Regions from separate parts of the Candidatus Clostridium radicumherbarum genome, predicted to be linked through region 2. Evidence: a T-box and tRNA genes for the amino acid it is inferred to sense, from the RefSeq annotation. Region 2 holds a T-box; the other holds one or more tRNA genes.
What was found. A T-box is a leader RNA that pairs with one kind of tRNA and senses whether it is charged. The one in region 2 lies ahead of metG (methionine--tRNA ligase), so its partner is inferred to be a tRNA-Met.
Positions count from the first base shown of each region.

Region 1: it encodes a tRNA-Met, which carries the amino acid that the T-box ahead of metG (methionine--tRNA ligase) is inferred to sense. The anticodon was not compared.

Region 1 covers NZ_JBJHZY010000003.1:382,713-390,067, reverse strand. The annotation lists gene ACJDUH_RS15895 (stage II sporulation protein P) at 185-1,294, shown strand; tRNA gene ACJDUH_RS15890 (tRNA-Met) at 1,340-1,416, opposite strand; tRNA gene ACJDUH_RS15885 (tRNA-Met) at 1,432-1,507, opposite strand; tRNA gene ACJDUH_RS15880 (tRNA-Leu) at 1,513-1,601, opposite strand; tRNA gene ACJDUH_RS15875 (tRNA-Met) at 1,609-1,685, opposite strand; tRNA gene ACJDUH_RS15870 (tRNA-Met) at 1,701-1,776, opposite strand; tRNA gene ACJDUH_RS15865 (tRNA-Leu) at 1,782-1,870, opposite strand; gene ACJDUH_RS15860 (S1 domain-containing RNA-binding protein) at 2,065-2,475, opposite strand; gene ACJDUH_RS15855 (FtsB family cell division protein) at 2,536-2,811, opposite strand; gene yabQ (spore cortex biosynthesis protein YabQ) at 2,915-3,310, opposite strand; gene yabP (sporulation protein YabP) at 3,319-3,612, opposite strand; gene ACJDUH_RS15840 (RNA-binding S4 domain-containing protein) at 3,681-3,950, opposite strand; gene ACJDUH_RS15835 (HU family DNA-binding protein) at 4,039-4,317, opposite strand; gene yabN (bifunctional methyltransferase/pyrophosphohydrolase YabN) at 4,548-6,014, opposite strand; gene ACJDUH_RS15825 (putative polysaccharide biosynthesis protein) at 6,107-7,355, opposite strand, start outside.
Region 2 covers NZ_JBJHZY010000002.1:799,319-806,673, reverse strand. The annotation lists gene ACJDUH_RS13580 (SNF2 helicase associated domain-containing protein) at 1-1,827, shown strand, start outside; T-box leader at 1,875-2,131, shown strand; gene metG (methionine--tRNA ligase) at 2,249-4,183, shown strand; gene ACJDUH_RS13570 (hypothetical protein) at 4,312-4,542, shown strand; gene ACJDUH_RS13565 (carbohydrate kinase family protein) at 4,559-5,527, shown strand; gene ACJDUH_RS13560 (ABC transporter ATP-binding protein) at 5,570-6,877, opposite strand; gene ACJDUH_RS13555 (ABC transporter permease) at 6,901-7,355, opposite strand, start outside.

The sequences.
Region 1 (7,355 bases), on a different contig from region 2:
TTATACGCTTTACTTAAAATAAAATTCAAATTACTTAAAAGCTTATGGTTACAAGCTGTTTATATTATAAACTACAAACATTTAAAATTATTATTTTATGCTGCATAACCCAAAAATATGTCGTTAAAAAATGGAATAATAGAGTTTGTAAAATCATATATTTCTTTGTATGGAGGGGATGCAGATGTTAAAGAATAAATATACAAAAGGAAATATATGTGCTTCATTTGCTTTGTCACTGTTTTTAATTTTATCTATGCCTATTGACTCAAAGGCTACAACTGGTGAAGAGAATATTCAAAGCAGCAATCCACTTTATATAAACATATTAAATTTCACTATGCCATTAGTAAAATCTCTTGTAAGCAGCACTGACGAAAATGCTCAGCTTAACTATTCTCTAAAGGAAATGCTTCTTGAAAAAGCAGGCCTGGATATTAATAGTCCCTTATCAGTAGTCGCAAGAGAGTTTTCTTTAATAAAGGTTGTAGATAATACAGTTGCAGTTCAAGAAAGCAATAATTCCATAATTATTAATCCCTTTAAATTAAATGAAAACAATATTATCAAAATAAGCCAAAACGATAGTAAAGATAGCTCAGAAAATAATTTAAATCCTGGAGCTACAGCTGTTTCAGAGATTTATAACCCTAACTTAAAAACACCACTAGATTCATCTAAACCAGAAGTATTCATATATCATACTCACACCACTGAAAGTTTTAAGCCCAGCAGTCAAGATAATTTGGACCCAACTAAAAGTGTAGTGGCAGTAGGCGATATAATTCAAAATGAGCTTCAAAATAATTACGGTATTGCAACCATTCATGACAAAACCATACATAATGTGGCTGTTTATAATGAAGCCTATGCTAGATCAGGCGAAACAGTAAATAAGTATTTAAGCAAGTATAAGGATTTTAAATTAATAATAGATCTACATAGAGATGCTTCTATAGTAAGTAATCCAAAACCTGTATCAGTTACACTAAATAATAAAAGCTTGGCCAAGATAGAATTTGTAGTTGGCACTGCTAATAAAAATTATCAGCAAAATCTTTCTATGACTAGAAAACTTATAAATATATCACAAGGTCTGTTTCCAGGACTTGTTCGAATGGGGAGCCCAAATGACAATGGTGTCTACTACATTCATGCCTATTTCAATCAAAATAAAAGTGCCAATGCAACCTTACTTGAAGTTGGTAATGAAATTAATACATTAGATGAAGCCAAAACCACAGGTTATTATATCGCAAGAATTATTGCCGAATATATAAATGGAAAACATTAAAATAATAACAACAAATCCCTGCAAGATAACTTGCAGGGATTCTTTTGGTAGCGGAAATAGGACTTGAACCTACGACACTTCGGGTATGAACCGAATGCTCTAGCCAACTGAGCTATTCCGCCATATTATTATATTTTTGGTTGCGGAGGCAGGACTTGAACCTGCGACCTTCGGGTTATGAGCCCGACGAGCTGCCAACTGCTCCACCCCGCGTTATTTGGTGCTGAAGACCGGAATCGAACCGGTACGGTGTTTAACCACCGCAGGATTTTAAGTCCTGTGCGTCTGCCAGTTCCGCCACTCCAGCATAAATATGGTAGCGGAAATAGGACTTGAACCTACGACACTTCGGGTATGAACCGAATGCTCTAGCCAGCTGAGCTATTCCGCCTTATTATTAAATTATTGGTTGCGGAGGCAGGACTTGAACCTGCGACCTTCGGGTTATGAGCCCGACGAGCTGCCAACTGCTCCACCCCGCGTTATTTGGTGCTGAAGACCGGAATCGAACCGGTACGGTGTTTAACCACCGCAGGATTTTAAGTCCTGTGCGTCTGCCAGTTCCGCCACTCCAGCAACTTTATCTTGGCGACATAGACTATTCTACACGATATAGTTTAATCCGTCAATACCTAATTTTATTTTTTCCTATTTTCTTATTATTGATTTATAAAAAGCTAATGTTGTTATCACTGCTTCAGCATATTCAAGTAAGAACCTTTTATTGCTTACCAATATAAAAGAGACTGAAAATACAGTCCCTAACTATTTTAATAATTTGAACTTCTTTTATAACCACGATTTCTAGAATCTTGATGCTTTTTAAGTTCTTGTACCTTTTCTTCACTTTCCTTTAAAAACTTTGAAAGTCTATCTTCGAAGGATGCAGTATTTACCTTTCCCTTTTCCTGATTCCAATCAATGTCTGCAGGCCTTACTGATTTTTTTGGAGGGGTTGCCTGTTTTATTGATAAGCTGATCTTACCATTGTCATCTACTGAAATTACCTTTACCTTTACTTTATCCTTTTCTTTTAAATAATCTCTAATATTTTTTACAAAGGTATCTGACACTTCAGATATATGCACTAATCCTGTTTTCCCATCCACTTCTACAAATGCTCCAAAATTGGTAATGTTAACCACTGTACCTTCTAGAATACTTCCTGTTTGTAAGGTCATATTAATAAGACTCCTCCTTAAAAATAAAAAATATATATGTTAAATATTATTGTAACCACTTTATTTTTTTTCAGTTACAGGAGCCTCGCCTTGCTTAACTAGCCCTAGTCTTTCTCTAGCCAGCTTCTCATAATATGCATCGGTTTTTGTCATATTAACCTCATCCTGTAATTTCTGATTTTTTTCTTTAACTGTTTCAAGCTCCTGCTGTTTAACATTTATTTCTGCCTTAATTTTATTCATTGATATTTGAGTACTTATCACAATGTATCCAACATATATTATAGCTATAAATATTACTACTTTCTTAAAGCTAAATTTATTTTTCTTCCTCATGTGTTTTTCCCCTTTTAAACAGCATTTGAGGCAATACTCTTATCCTCTCAAATCTATTTTAAAGTGTAATGTGATTTTGTTCAAGATTTTTTATAAGTATTTTTTATTTATTTTTTCTTTTAAGTTTATAAATGAGTAAATTAAAGGGGTATAGCAATAAAATAAAACTTATCCTAATGATTTTTGTAATTCTATTAACAACTCTATATAGAAGCTTAATGAAATATTTACTTATAAAGCTCATATAAATAATTATTCCAACTGCGATAGAGATATAAACATAGCCCCTCATATATGCGTAGCTCATATAGAGTAAAAATATAAAAATAATAATGCTTACAAATATCCAAAAAAGAGTATCTTCAATAAACGTAATAATCTTATTTGGATCATTTATTCCCCTCATGACCCTATAAAGATCAAATAAAATTCCAGTTATTACACCTGCAAGCAAACTAAAAATTAATAAATTAAATTGAGATGAAACAGAAAATAGCATATATACCTCTATTTAAAAAGCTTTCTTATTATACTTTCATTATCTTTTTTGATTTCATTACCTAAATACATACAGGAATGAATAGTACCAATTATAATAGCATCTCCATTTTGAACATCAAGCTTATTCATCTTAAGTCCTTCTCCCTTAATTGTCATTGCCCCTAAACAAGTGTTCAACATAATTACATTCTCGTTAAAACTTATTACTTCTATGATTCCTGTAAGTGAGAGCCTTTTTCTATTTTCCAAAATTAAATTGCTCTTTTTCTCTTCTATTTTTATTTCCTTTTTAGCCTCCATCTTATCCCTCCAGGCATAAAATATTCCTTTCCTTTCGTATATATTGTATGCCCTGTGGGTAAGATATATTACTCTTCTTCCTCTTTATCTTCTTCACCTGCTAATATTTCATACATTGCTTTAGCATCTTCTTTTCTAACGTGTTCAGAAATGCTAGTAATTTTAGCCTTTAAGGACTTTGTTGCATATTGTATTTCAATAATATCATTTTCCTTAACTTCTGTGCTTGGTTTAGCTGTCTTATTATTTATAAAAACTCTCCCATTTTCACAAGCCTCTTTAGCAACTGTTCGTCTCTTAATTATCCTTGAAACCTTTAGGTATTTATCCAATCTCATAAAGATTTTCCTCCTTTTACTCGGAACACTGAGTATTTGTTTTATTTAAAGCAAAGAGCCTGAATAAAATTCAGGCTCTTTTGAAAAGTTATTTTCTTTCTACTTTTTCTTTGAATTCTTTTCCAGCCTTAAATACTGGAACTACTGATGCTGGTATAGTTATTTCTTCTTTAGTTCTTGGATTTCTTCCAACTCTAGCAGCTCTTTCTCTTGATTCAAATGTTCCAAATCCAACTAATTGAACCTTTTCTCCCTTTGCTAGTGTTTCTTGAACACTTTCTATAAATGACTTTAATGCTGCTTCTGCATCTTTTTTTGTTAAGCTGCTTTTTTCAGCCATGCTTGCGATTAATTCTGCTTTGTTCACTTTTGTTCCCCGGTTTCTAAATCTATTGATTTTATCTTACAGGGCCTATAAGACAGGTTATTAAATAACCATAAACCAGGTTTTTCACCTCCTAGTAAAATTAATTTATTTTTTGCCCATTTTCATTTTAGTATATATAAATATAACTAAATCGAATTAAGAAAGCTTTTGTATTATATGAGACTTACTAAATCCACAAATACGCTTTTATACTATATTCTTCATAAATATTAAAATTCCTTCTTTTTAGACAAACTTTTCTTAGCTTCATTCCAAAGCTCATCCATTTCTTCAAGCTTCATATCCGTAAGATTTTTGCCTTTAGAAATTGCCGAAGCTTCAATGTATTGAAAGCGTTTGATAAATTTGTCTATAGTATAATTTAATGCATTTTCAGGGTTAATGTCAAGGAATCTGCATACATTTACGGAAGAAAATATTAAATCACCCATTTCTTCTAGTATTCTTGCCTTGTTTTCACCTTTATATACATGTTTTACCTCTTCAAACTCTTCTAAAACCTTATTTAATGCGTCTTCTACTTTGTCCCAGTCAAAGCCCACTTTTTTTGCCTTTGCCTGAACTTTTTCAGCTCTCATTAAGGCAGGTAAATTTTTAGGAATATGCTTTAATTCCTCCGTATATGTTTTAAAGCCCTTTTCTTCTCTTTTTATTTCATCCCAATTAGTCAGAACTTCAAGGGCAGTATCAGCCTTCATATTTCCAAATATATGCGGATGTCTATTAATCATTTTATCACATATACCTTTTATAACATCACTAATATTAAAATAGCCATCTTCCTTCCCTAGCTGTGCATGAAATACAACCTGCAGAAGCACATCCCCTAATTCCTCAACAATCATTGTATCATCTTTCTCATCAATGGCCTCTAAAACCTCATAACATTCTTCTAATAAATATTTTTTTAAGGATTCATGAGTCTGCTCCTTATCCCAAGGACAACCATTTTCACCCCTTAAAGTGTCCATAATATTGAGTAAATCATTGAAATCAACAGCACTATCTAAAGCCTTTGGAATATAAATAGAAGTTAAATGATCAATATCCTCTTGTCTATCAAGCTCATAAATTGGTATTTTTCTTATACTCTCAAGCTCCTCTACACCAGCTGCCCTGATAAAATAAATATCAGTCTCATCATGGTAATATTCTAGCAAAGAAAGCTTGACTTCCGAGGCAATAAACTTATTATAGACCTGTGTAATTACTGTGCCTACCCTTTTATCAAACACTTGATTCTTAATGTCAAAGGCATCTATGACTTTAATTCCTCCAACTGGGTCTATTAAAAGTCTTTCCATAATTACATCTATGAAGCTTACAGCAGGATAAATTTTATATTCTACATTTACTTCTTTACAAAGCTTAATCAAATTACCTACAGATTTTTCTGCCACTAAAGGATGACCAGGCACTGCATAGACAATGTTCTTAAACTTATTATGCTTAAGCATAAGGTCTTCAGCAATGCTTTTGTATACGTCATCAAAGGTATCTAAAGTGTCATATTTCTCATCATAGGTTTCAAACTGTACCCCTAATTTTATTAAGTCTTCAACATTTGGATGCTTATGGGTTCTTAAAAAAACTTTATCTCCACCTTTAAGCACCTCTAATGTACCTAGGGTTATGGCATCCCTTGCGCCAGGACCAAGTCCAACAATTTTTATCATATGTGAAATTCTCCTTACAAACTTTTTAGATTATGTACTAATACACCTATATTCTTAGCTTTTTTAATACATATAATTAGTTTTAAGATTTTTTATTTAAACAGTCTTTTCTTAATGTAGCTATATTTAAATACTCCAAAAATCAATATTAAAAATATATAAATTATCGCTCCTGCCGCCACAGCTATAACTGTGGTAATGCTGTTTCTTACTGTATAATTATAGACATTCATATAAATAAATACAACAAAAATTATCATTATAATAGATGCCGCAGCAGGTTTTATCAGAATATCATAATAATTTATTTTAATATTTAGCACCTTTTTAAGTAAATTAAAATTTAGTATAGCAGCTGTTGCATAGCCTGCTATACTGCCTATGGCAGCTCCATATATATTTATTTCTGGTTTTGATACCAACATATAGGATATTATAACCTTTACCAAGCAGCCTAAACCTAGATTTATTACTGGCTGAATATATTTACCTATCCCTTGCAGCACAGAGGTACAGGATTGAGATAAAACTATAAATGGTATAGTGACAGACAGAAGCTTAAGAATCTTATATCCATCAGAATGTCCAGGAAAAATTAGTCCTAGTATTGGTCCAGACATAAAATATAGGCCTAAAAGACTAGGTATAGCAATTACTGCAGAAATTCTTAGAGCCATGTCCATTTTTTGAAGTACCTCATGAGTCCTACCTAAAAGATGAGCCTCTGCAATAACTGGTACTAATGAAGTACATAGTGCCATAGATAATGTAAGGGGGACGCTTACAAGTACCATAGCCTTACCAGTAAGCTGTCCATATAATGCAGCTGCAGCAGCATAGTCAAAACCAGCTTGTAAAAGCTTTTGAGGTACTAAAAAAGAATCAATAAGACCCATTATTGAACTAGCCGCTGCACCAAGAGAAATTGGTACTGCAATATATAAAAGCATACCTAAAATTTCTTTGTTTCTTTTTATCTTCTTCAGCCCAAATTCTTTTCTCACTTTTGTAAATTTAATAAACAAATAAAATAAAGCTAATATACCTCCTGCAGCTGCGCCAAAGGCAGCCCCACCTGCAGATATATGAATACCCTTTGGAAGTAGTATATAGGCAAGTCCAATTCCCACACATACTCTTCCTAGACTCTCTAAAACCTGGGAAATAGCTGTAGGATACATGTTTTGCATTCCTTGAAAAAAGCCTCTAAAGCAACTCATAATAGAAATGATAAAAGGTGCAAAGGCAATTCCAAGCAAGGAATAATAAGCTTTGTAATCCCACTTAAAAAAAATGATTAAATTTTTTGAAAAAATAAGCAGAAAGGCAGTAAAGCCTCCA
Region 2 (7,355 bases):
AGAAACATGAAAATCTATACCTCTTCAAATATAAAATCCAGCATAAAGCTAAATGATGAAGACCTTTTAGAGTTTTCCTTCAATATTGAAGGAGTAGAAAAAAGTGAGCTAAAGGACATACTTGATGCCTTAAGGCAAAGAAAAAAGTACCATAAGCTAAAAAAAGGCGGCTTTGTTGCCCTTCAAAGTAAGGAACTGCAGGATATGGGCAGCATGTTGGATTATTTAGATGTTAAGGATTCTGATTTAGAAAAGGATAAAATAATATTAGCAAAATACAATGCACTTTATGTGGATCAGGCTTTAAAAGGCAGCAATATAGCGATAATCGAAAGAAATAAAAAATTTAGAGAGCTAGTAAACAATATAAAGGAAGTTCAAGACTTGGATTTTAAGGTTCCAGAGCATTTAGAAAAAATAATGAGAGGTTATCAGAAATTTGGATTTAAATGGTTTAAAACCTTGGCTAGCTGCGGCTTTGGTGGAATACTGGCAGATGAAATGGGGCTGGGAAAAACCCTTCAAACAATAGCCTTTATAGAAGCAGAGGTTATAGAAAATGAAGGTGAAAAGAAGCCATCCCTAGTTATAGCACCAAGTTCACTAGTTTATAACTGGAAAAGTGAAGTAGAGAAATTTGCACCTAATTTAAAAACCTTGATTATTTCAGGCTCAAAGGATGAAAGAGAAGAAAAAAGAAAGGAAATTGAAGAAGCAGATCTAGTTATAACCTCATACCCACTTATTAGAAGGGATATTGAAGAATATAAAGAAATAAGTTTCAGGTACTGCATCTTAGATGAGGCTCAGCAAATTAAGAATCCAACCTCCATTAATGCTCAGTCAGTAAAAGAAATAAAGGCTAAAGGCTACTTTGCCCTTACAGGAACTCCAATTGAAAATTCTTTAACTGAGCTTTGGTCAATTTTTGATTTCATAATGCCTGGCTACCTATTAAATCATAATAAATTTTTAAGGAAATATGAAACTCCAATAGTTAAAAATAAAGATATTACAGCTTTAGAAGAATTAAATAAGCATGTTAAACCCTTTATTTTAAGAAGGCTAAAAAAGGATGTAATAAAGGAGCTGCCTCCAAAAATAGAGCATAAACTCATAGTAGAAATGACAGAGGAGCAAAAGAAGCTCTACGCAGCCTATATAGCAGAAGCTAAAAGTGAAATAGATAGCGAAATTAAAGAAAAGGGCTTTAATAAGAGTAAAATTAAAATACTTTCTACTCTTACCCGCCTAAGACAAATTTGCTGCGACCCTTCTACCTTTGTTGAAAATTACAAAAGCGAAAGCGGCAAACTTATGGCCTTAGATGATTTATTAGAGGAAAGCATCAATGAAGGACATAGAATACTCTTATTTTCTCAATTTACCTCTGTACTTAAAAATATTGCAAAAAGGTTTGATAAAAACCAAATAAGCTATCAATACCTAGACGGGCAAACTAAAATTGAGGAGAGGGGAATTAGAGTAAGGGAATTTAATGAGGGCAAAGGCAGTGTATTCTTAATATCACTAAAGGCAGGAGGAACTGGCCTAAACCTCACCGGTGCAGATGTGGTAATACACTTTGATCCATGGTGGAATCCAGCAGTTGAGGAGCAGGCTACAGACAGAGCTCACAGAATTGGACAGCATAAAACTGTAGAGGTAATAAAGCTAATTGCACAGGGTACCATAGAAGAAAAAATATATAATCTCCAGGAAAAGAAAAAGGCCATAATAAATTCTGTAATGAGCGAGGAAAGCACAGAAGAAAGTCTAATTTCACAAATGTCACAGGAGGATATTGAAGAATTATTCAGGGTTTAATAAAACATTATTGACATAATAAGTATAATGGAATATTATAATAATTAATAAATGCAGTGATGGGAAGAGTAGTAAAGGGAAATACTTAAAGAGAGCTGGATATGGTGAAAACTGGCAGTATGAAAATTTACGAACATGGCCCCAGAGCAGATTGTCTGAAGAAAATATTGTAAGTAGGACAATACGGAAGCAGCCGTTATCTTGCAGGGTGATAAAAGCTTTTATAAAGCGGAGTCACTTATGGGGTTATCTATGGCGACATAGGTATAAATTAGAGTGGTATCGCGTACATTACGTCTCTATGTGGATTTTTCTGCATAGGGACTTTTTTATTTTATTGGAGACATCACTATAGACATTACTTATGCATATTGCAGAGGAAATTGGAAAAAATTTAATTATGAAATTGGAGGAGATAAGAATGACTAAGAAACCATTTTACATTACAACACCAATATATTATCCATCAGCAAACCTTCACATTGGAAATACTTATACTACTGTAGCAGCAGACGCCTTAGCTAGATTTAAAAGACTTACAGGCTATGAGGTGTTCTTTTTAACTGGGTCAGATGAACATGGTGAAAAAATTCAAAGAATTGCAGAAGCAAAAGGGGTTACTCCAAAGGCCTATGTGGATGAAATTGTAGCAGGAATTAAAGACCTTTGGAAACTAATGAACATAAGCTATGACAAGTTTATTAGAACTACTGATGATTATCATGAAAAAGCAGTTCAAAAGATAGTTACTAAGCTTTATGAGCAGGGAGATATTTATAAAAGCGCCTATGAAGGAAATTACTGTGTTCCTTGTGAATCCTTCTGGACTGACACTCAGCTTGTAAACGGCAACTGTCCTGATTGTGGAAGACCAGTAGAGAAAAGAACTGAAGAAGCTTACTTTTTCAAAATGTCAAAATATGCTGACAGGCTTATTGAATATATAGAAACTCATCCTGAGTTTATTCAGCCAGAATCAAGAAAAAATGAAATGTTAAATAATTTCCTAAGACCAGGACTTCAGGATTTATGTATTTCAAGAAATTCCTTTAACTGGGGAGTTCCTCTTGAGTTTGATCCAGGTCATGTAGTTTACGTATGGATAGATGCCTTATCTAATTATATAACTGCCCTTGGCTACAATGGCGAAGATACAGAACTTTATGAAAAATTTTGGCCAGCAGATGTTCATCTTGTAGGAAAGGACATTATAAGATTCCATACAATTTATTGGCCAATTATGCTTATGGCTTTAGATCTTCCGCTTCCAAAGCAGGTATTTGGACACGGCTGGCTTTTAGTTGATGGTGGAAAGATGTCTAAATCCAAGGGTAATGTGGTAGACCCAGTGATTTTAGCACAGCACTTTGGAGTAGATGCTATAAGATATTACCTTCTTAGAGAAATACCTTTTGGTTCAGATGGACTATTTAACAATGAAATATTTATTAAAAAGGTAAATTCTGATTTAGCCAATGACTTAGGAAATCTGCTTTCAAGAACAGTAGCAATGATTGAAAAATACTTTAATGGTATTATTCCAGCCCCTACTGCAAAGGATGCTATTGATAATGAACTTATAGAACTGGCACTTGAAACACCTAAAAAGGTGGAAGCTCATATTGATAACTTAAGAATTCCAGAGGCACTAGGAGAAGTTTGGGCTCTTATTAGAAGAGCAAATAAATATATCGATGAAACAACTCCATGGATTTTAGCAAAGGAAGAAAGTAAGAAAGAAAGACTAGGAACAGTTTTATATAATCTTTCTGAAACCTTAAGATTTGTTTCAGTTTTAGTTTCCTCCTTCCTGCCTTCAACTGCTGAAAAGATTAATGAGCAGCTTAATGTAAATCTTACAGCTTGGGATAGTCTTGCTGCCTTTGATGGAACTGAAGCTAATATAAAGGTTAAAAAGGGAGATGCTATCTTCCCAAGAATTGATGTAGATGCTAAGCTTAAGGAATTAGATGCCTTAAAGGAAGAAGCTAAAGAAGAGCCAAAGCCCACTATGCAGCCTCTTAAAGAAGAAATTACAATAGATGATTTCGATAAATTAGATTTAAGAGTTGTTAAGGTTTTAGCTTGCGAACCAGTTAAAGGAGCAAAGAAGCTTTTAAAACTTAAGGTGGATTTAGCTGGTGAAGAAAGACAGGTTGTTTCTGGTATAGCTCAGTATTACAAACCAGATGACTTAGTAGGAAAATATGTAGTACTTGTAGCTAACCTAAAACCAGTTACTTTAAGAGGAGAGCTATCTCAAGGTATGATACTAGCAGCTGCTACAGATGACGACAGCAAGCTGTTTGCTGTAAGTATTCCTGGAGAACTGCCTACTGGAAGCCAGGTCAGGTAGTTAATAAAACTTATATAAATAAAAGATTTTGCTTTAGGGCAAAGTCTTTTATTTTTTATCTATCTTGTGGAATCTGCAAACATATAAGATATATAATGTAATTACATAATAACTAAGGGGGGCTGTATATGAAATTAAATAAGTGGTTTTTTATAACTTTTTTTATAACTTATATTATAATCGGGTGCTATTTATCATCTAAGGTAGGTATTAAATATCCTGGATATGTAACTTTTTATACTCGTTTTTATGATAAATTTAAAGTAGGATTTATCGACCACTGGATGGTGAAAGCTTTAGTATCATTAGTTTGCTCTTTTGGTGTTAATCATTTATGTAGTAATAAGAGAAGCGTTTAAAATAAGGAGGGAAAAAATGAGTAAAAAAATATATGATGTAGTAGCTCTTGGTGAACTATTAATAGACTTTACGCAAAATGGCACTAGTGCTCAAGAAAATCAGCTATATGAAGCAAACCCAGGGGGTGCACCCTGCAACGTATTGGCAATGCTTACAAAGCTGGGAAAAAAAACAGCTTTCATTGGAAAGGTTGGAGATGATCAATTCGGATATACTTTAAAAGCTGCTTTAGATGAAGTGGGCATAAATAGTGCTAATTTGATTTTTGATAAGGAAGTGCATACAACTTTAGCTTTCGTTCACACCTTTGAAAATGGGGACAGAGACTTCTCCTTCTATCGCAGGCCTGGCGCAGATATGATGCTATCAGAAGAAGATGTGAGTGAAGATTTAATAAAGTCTTCAAAGATTTTTCATTTTGGAACACTTTCTTTAACAGATGAAAAGGTTAAAGAAGCTACTAAAAAAGCAATTACTATTGCAAAAGAAAATAAGCTGATAATCACTTTTGATCCAAATTTAAGAGAACCGCTGTGGACATCACTTAACCTAGCTAAAGAACAAATGCTCTTTGGAATGGAGCAATGTGATATATTAAAAATTTCAGAAGAAGAGCTTGAATTCATTACTGGAGTTAAGGATATATATGCAGCTGCAGAATTACTAAAAAGCAAATATTCTATTCCTCTTATATTGGTAACCCTTGGACAGGTGGGCAGTATTGCATTTTATAAAAATTTAAAGGTAGAAAAGCCTGCCTTCCTTCAGAAAAACACCATTGAAACTACTGGTGCTGGAGATACTTTCTTTGGTTGTACTATAAATTATGTACTAGAGCATGGACTAGATAATCTTTCAGAGGATAACCTAGCAGAAATGCTTACATTTGCTAATGCTGCTGCATCACTGATTACTACTAAAAAGGGAGCACTTCGGGTTATGCCTGATAAGCAGGAAGTTTTGAATTTAATAAAATGCAATTAATTAGGTGGTACGTGAAATAGTCTCGTACCACCCTTTGCCAAATTACATTAAATTATCCTCAATATCAATATATAATTCTCTGGAATCATGATCAAAATTAAATAATTCAGCATATCTGCCCCAATCAATAATTGGGTCCATAGTATTTTCTACCTCATAAGTTGAAAAATGCTGCATAAATAACTCTTCAAAAAATTCTTCCTTCATAGTTTTATTTTTCTTACTATTTAGGACATTCTCAATAACTCTAAAGGTTGAAATGTTTTTGATTTGATTTTTAAATATTAATTTACTATCATCGATATCAGCTTCAACAAATTCTTTACCAAGCTCTGTAATTAGAATATCCCCCTCTTTTATTTCTGCAAAATTCAGCATACAGATTCCTTCTATATTTGGCAGCAAATCATCAATCTCCATTAATAGGTCTCTGCCTAGCTGGTAAATATCCATTTTACCATCATTATCATCTATAAGTTCTAGAAGCCCTGACATTACACCTATATATGCCTTTGGTATTAACACAGGCTTTTCCATGGTCCCTTTATTTCCATTTACAACTTCAACGGCTTCCTTTTCCGCCTTTTCATCTAATCTTCCTCTAGTTAATATATTATAAATAGTATCACTGATGCTTTCAAATTCTGGAGACTTTCTATTTCTTGGATGAGGAAGATCAACTTTTAATTCTTTAATAACCCTGGCTGGATTCTTGCTTAATATAATAATTTTATCAGCCATAAGCACAGCTTCTTCTATATTATGAGTTATCATAATAATACTTCTAATTGGCATTCTTTTATCTGTCCATAAATCTATAAGTTCAGTTCTTAGATTCTCAGCTGTTAAAAAGTCCAGTGCTGAAAAAGGCTCATCTAGACATAAAAGTTTAGGCTCAACAGCTAGTGCTCTAGCAAAACCAACTCTTTGTCTCATACCACCGGATAGTTCTTTAGGGTAGGCTTCCTCAAAGCCATCTAAGCCTATTAAATCTATTAAATCTTCTGCCTTTTGTCTAGCATAGTCTTTAGGAAATCCCTTGGCTTTTAGTCCAAGTTCTACATTTTCAAGTACTGTTAACCATGGGTATAATGCAAAGCTTTGAAAAACTATTGAGGCATATGGATTTACCCCATTAACTCTTTTTCCATCAAATATAACTTCACCCTTATCTGGCTGAATTAACCCTGTTACTGTTCTTAAAATTGTAGATTTACCAGAGCCAGAAGGCCCTAGAATCGCAACAAATTCACCTTCATTAATATTTATGTTTATATTTTCAATTGTTGGTTTATCAGAACCACCAAAATATTTTGTTATTCCATTTACTTTTATAAATTCTTTAGCCATTATTATCCCTCCTCCTATTTCTATTAAAGCTCTATTTTATATTTAACTTCCGATAAGGTATATAATCTTTTCCATATCAATTTATTAAAGCTGACTACCACTACACACATAATAATAGTGCTAAGTAAAAGCATTGGAAAATCGCCCTTATTAGTGGCATCTGATATTAAGGCTCCAAGACCAACAGTACTAACAGAATTGCTGCCAAAGTTTACATATTCAGATACTATACTAGCATTCCAGCAGCCGCCTGTGGCTGTGATCATTCCTGTTATTAAATAAGGGAATATTGCTGGAAGTATTAATGTTTTCCACTTCTTAAAACCCTTAAGACTAAAGGTTTTACTAGCTGCAATTAAATCATCTGGTATAGCCATTGCTCCTGCAATTACGTTAAACAATATATACCACTGGGTTCCCATTAACATTAAGAAAACTGAAGCTATGTTCAGGCCTCCTACTGCACTCATAAAAAAGC